Regions from separate parts of the Stenotrophomonas sp. GW821-FHT09E08 genome, predicted to be linked through region 2. Evidence: riboswitches for the same ligand, from Rfam matches in the RefSeq annotation. Region 2 holds a riboswitch; the other holds the start of a gene.
What was found. Region 2 has a riboswitch for glycine ahead of AC07M7_RS07245 (trimeric intracellular cation channel family protein). Riboswitches for the same ligand answer to the same signal wherever they lie in the genome.

Region 1 (2,384 bases), on a different contig from region 2:
CGACCAGCATCGCTTCCAGCGAGTCGATCAGTTCCTTGTAGCCCAGCGCCTGGTCGGCCGGCACCAGCGGATGGATCTGCGAGAACTCCGGCCAGGTCACCGGAATCATCTCGGCGGTGGCGTTGAGCTTCATGGTGCACGAGCCCAGCGGGATCATCGTGCGGTCCATCGCCAGGTCCTTGTCGGCCAGCGAGCGCAGGTAGCGCAGCAGCTCGTGCTCGCTGTGGTGGGTGTTGAATACCGGGTGGGTCAGGAATTCAGACTGGCGCAGCAGGCCGGCCGGCAGGGCGTCGGCGGTGCTGGCATCCAGTGCGTCCACGTCCAGCGAAGCACCGAACACGGCAGCCACGGCCACGATGTCGGCGCGGGTGGTGGTTTCGTCCAGGCTGATGCCGACCGAGTCGCTGTCGATCGCACGCAGGTTGTAACCGGCGGCACGGGCCTTGGCGTGGATCTCATCGGCGTGCACGCCGGTGACATGCAGGGTGTCGAAGAAGTCACCACCGACCTGCACGCCGGCCTTGCGCAGTGCCGCAGCCAGGATCGAAGCCAGGCGGTGGGTGCGGCGCGCGATGCGGGTCAGGCCTTCCGGGCCGTGGTAGACGGCATACATCGAGGCCATCACCGCCAGCAGCACCTGCGCGGTGCAGATGTTGGACGTGGCCTTCTCGCGACGGATGTGCTGCTCGCGGGTCTGCAGGGTCAGGCGGTAGGCCGGGTTGCCCTGCGCGTCGATCGAGACGCCGATCAGGCGGCCCGGCATCGAACGCTTGTAGGCGTCACGGCAGGCCATGAACGCAGCATGCGGGCCACCGAAGCCGAACGGCACGCCGAAACGCTGGCTGTTGCCGACCACGATGTCCGCGCCCCATTCGCCGGGGGCGGTCAGCAGGGTCAGCGCCAGCAGGTCGGTGGCAACCGCCACCAGGCCGCCGCGTGCATGCACCGCATCGACCAGCGCCTTGTAATCGCCCACCTGGCCGAAGGTATCCGGATACTGCAGCAGCAGGCCGAAGGCTTCCGCTTCCAGCGCTTCGGCCGGGGTGCCGACGCGCAGCACGATGCCCATCGGTTCGGCGCGGGTACGCAGCAGTTCCAGCGTCTGCGGGTGTACGGCGTCGTGCACGAAGAAGGTGTCCGACTTCGACTTGGCCGAGCGCTTGGCCAGGGTCATCGCTTCGGCGGCGGCGGTCGCTTCGTCCAGCAGCGAGGCGTTGGCGATTTCCATGCCGGTCAGGTCGGCGCACAGGGTCTGGAAGTTGATCAGCGCTTCCATGCGGCCCTGCGAGATTTCCGCCTGGTACGGGGTGTAGGCGGTGTACCAGGCCGGGTTTTCCAGGATGTTGCGCAGGATCACGTTCGGCGTGTGGGTGCCGTAGTAGCCCTGGCCGATGAAGCTGCGCAGTACGGTGTTCTTGTCGGCGATCGCGCGGATCTTCGCCAGCGCCTGCACTTCGGTGATCGACTCCGGCAGCGCCAGCGGTGCCGGCGACTTGATCTTGGCCGGCACAATGGCATCGGTCATCGCATCCAGCGAGGCGTGGCCGATGACGCCGAGCATCTGCGCGATCTCGGCATCGTTGGGGCCGATGTGGCGCTCGACGAAGGCCGAATGATGCTCGAGCTCACGCAGGGAAGGGGTGTTCTGGGACATGGCGAAGGATCCGTCAGGAAAGGGCACACGCACGGGCACAAGCCGCCGGTCGGCGGTCTGCGGGGCGCCCCTCTGTCCTTTTGCCTGAGAGTTTGAAAGCGCGGCGGACCGCTGCTTCTTGCCCCTTCGGCGCCGGATTGAACCGGTCTCTCCAGAGTTCTGTTACGGGTGGTATCGGGCCTGAGCGATTACGGGCGTTGCGCCTTCGGCAGCGGTGTTCCGCTTCTCCCACCGTGTTGCCCGCCGATTATAGCCCGTTGCGCGCCGGCCGGCCGCTCCCGGGAGGCGCCGCTGCGCCTGAATGGCCGATGGCCCGGCCGTGCGTTTTGTGCATCCGTGCATGGCGCGGGGCGCAATCCCCACCTATGATGGGCGGATACCCGAATTCATCTGGCGCTGTCCCTGTTTCAGGGGACTGGCGCCCGCCGTGCGTGCCGCGCATGGCCCTGCCGGACGCCTCTCCATGACCGCCGCTGTTGCTCCTTCCACCCGCCGCATGGCCCTGCTGCTTGCTGGCCTTGCCATGTTCGGTCCGTTCTCGATCGACACCATCTTCCCGGCGTTCCCGCAGCTGGCCCAGCGCCTGGCGGTGGACGAAGTGGCGGTGCAGCAGACCATCAGCGTCTACCTGCTGTTCTACGGCCTGATGAGCCTGGCCCATGGACCGCTGTCCGACGCCTGGGGCCGCAAGCGGGTGATCCTCGGCGGTCTGGTGATCTTCGTTGGCGCC
Region 2 (2,384 bases):
GCCGGCTGCAGCTGTCCGGCGTGCTTGCCTGGTGGTTCTGGCTGGCCGCGCACGTCTTCTTCCTGATCGGTTTCCGCAACCGCATCGTGGTGCTGCTGAACTGGGCCGTGGCGTACTGGAGCTACCAGCGCAGCGCGCGCATCATCTTCGGTGATGACCAGGAAGACCGGCGGCCGAGGCGCTAGGGCCGCACGCATGTTCCTGTAGAGCCGAGCCCATGCTCGGCTCACGGCGCCTTCGGCTTCGGGTACCACAGCGCGTTGACGATCACCCAGCGCTGGTCGAAGCGCCCCATGTGGAAGTAGTCGACGAACCACGGCGTTTCCAGCCGCACCGAGGCCGCGTTGCCGGTCACGTCCAGCACGGTGCAGCGGCGGTCCCATTGATCCTTCGTGGTCTTCAGCGCGCCCTGCTTCGTCAGCGAGACCAGTTCTTCCTTCGACATCCGGCGCAGGCCCAGGCGTTCGTCCGGTGTATCACCGAGCACCGCACGTTTGGCCAGGTCCGGGTGCAGGGAACGGGCGACACGCTGCGGGTCGGCCTCCAGCTGGCCATCCACATAGTCATGGCAGGTGGCTTCGATGGCTGCGATCGTGGCGGCGTCGGCGGCAGGGCTTGCTGCTGCGGAAAGTGCGAACAACAGGGCAACGGTGGACATCCGGGTCTCCAGCGCTGAAGGCTGGGCGATCATGGCATGGCCTGATGCGCCCCATCCACGCATGGCGTGGATCTACTGCAACAGCCAGGCCAGTTTGCGTTCGCGCGGCTGCCGCTTGAGCTCCCATTCGGCACGTGAGGCCGCTGCTCGGTCCGGGTACTCGCGCACCGCCAGGACCCGCAGTGGTGGCCGCGACCGGGTGTAACGCGCGCCCTTTCCGGCCTGGTGGGCAGCGAAACGCGCGTCCACGTCGGTGCTGATGCCGGCGTAGTAGCTGCCATCGCGGCATTCGAGCAGGTACAGGAACCACGGGCGGAGGGACGGTGCCATGCCCGGATTATGCCGTGCTGCACTGCAGCGGATATACTGGCGCCCGAATGCAGGAGAGAGGCGCCGCGCTGGCGCCCGCCGAAGGCGCAGGCTCCCATGATCGCTCAGGCCGGTGGGCTGGAATCCCACCAACCATGCATTCGACTCGCCGAGCTGGAGAGAGGTCACCGGGCACGCCCGGGACGATCCGCCGAAGGGGCACGCGGCCCATGCCGCTGAACTCTCAGGTAAAAGGACAGCGGGAGCGGCACCGGTCATCGTCATCCCGTCATTGCGCAGGCAATGGCGATAGTGGCGCATGGCCGGCCCCACCGCGCCCGGAGCCTGTACCATGCTGTTGTCCATCATCTACCTGATCGCCATTTCCGCCGAAGCCATGACCGGCGCGCTGTCCGCCGGCCGCCGCCGCATGGACCTGTTCGGTGTGGTCATGATCGCCTGCGTCACCGCCCTCGGCGGCGGATCACTGCGCGATATCCTGCTCGGCCACTATCCGCTGGGCTGGGTGAAGCATCCCGAGTACCTGGGCTTCACCGTGTGTGCGGCGCTGATCGCCACCTGGGTCGCACGCTGGATGCACCACTTCCGCCGCACCTTCCTGGTGCTCGATGGCCTGGGCCTGATCGCCTTCACCCTGATCGGCTGCTCGATCGCACGTGAGGCCGGCCATGCCATGCCGATCGTGCTGATTGCCGGCATGCTGACAGGCGCCTTCGGCGGCGTGCTGCGCGACATCCTCTGCAACGAGGTACCGCTGATCTTCCAGAAAGAGCTGTACGCGATCATCGCGCTGCTGACCGGCGCGGCCTACCTGTTGCTGCTGCACTGGGGCGTGGCCGACGCTACCGCGATCCTGTGCTGCCTGGGCGGCGGCTTCGCGCTGCGCCTGCTGGCGATCCACTACCGCTGGGAAATGCCGAAGTTCGTCTATCACGACGAAGTGCATTGATTGCTTGACGGTAGTGCCGGCCGCTGGCCGGAAACACGGCACACGCCCGCAGATTCCAGCCGGTTGCCGGCCAGCGGCCGGCACTACCGATTGCGTTGCATGACGATGGTCATGCGGCATTGGCCAGGGTGATTGGCTACCATTGTCGCCCCGTCGCTGCCGCGACGGCATCCAGCCACGCCGCGCCCGCGGCCCCGCCAGACACTCCCTCCCCGCTGCCCGTGGTGCCGTGAACGCACCGACGGGCCCGCATGTCCCTGCGCGCGCAGGGCGCAGGATGCCCCATGTCTGTCGCCGAAAACTCCCGCTTCCGTCGTGCCCGCCCGTTGCTGATCGTGCTGGGCGTTGCCCTTGCCGGCGGCCTGCTGTGGGGGTTCTGGCCACGCACGGAGGCCGGTGCCGGCGACGATGCACCCGGCAAGACGGTACCCGTGCGCATCGCCCGCG

Region 1: it holds a riboswitch for glycine, as region 2 does, so the genes downstream of both, gcvP (aminomethyl-transferring glycine dehydrogenase) here and AC07M7_RS07245 (trimeric intracellular cation channel family protein) in region 2, are expected to answer to the same signal.

The regions. Positions count from the first base shown of each region.
Region 1 covers NZ_JBWKOO010000002.1:465,497-467,880, forward strand. Annotated here, with positions in the region: gene gcvP (aminomethyl-transferring glycine dehydrogenase) at 1-1,654, opposite strand, end outside; glycine riboswitch at 1,717-1,819, opposite strand; gene AC07M7_RS04530 (multidrug effflux MFS transporter) at 2,118-2,384, shown strand, end outside.
Region 2 covers NZ_JBWKOO010000004.1:64,685-67,068, forward strand. Annotated here, with positions in the region: gene AC07M7_RS07230 (NAD(P)/FAD-dependent oxidoreductase) at 1-185, shown strand, start outside; gene AC07M7_RS07235 (nuclear transport factor 2 family protein) at 227-658, opposite strand; gene AC07M7_RS07240 (GIY-YIG nuclease family protein) at 731-988, opposite strand; glycine riboswitch at 1,029-1,118, shown strand; glycine riboswitch at 1,132-1,237, shown strand; gene AC07M7_RS07245 (trimeric intracellular cation channel family protein) at 1,320-1,937, shown strand; gene AC07M7_RS07250 (MdtA/MuxA family multidrug efflux RND transporter periplasmic adaptor subunit) at 2,222-2,384, shown strand, end outside.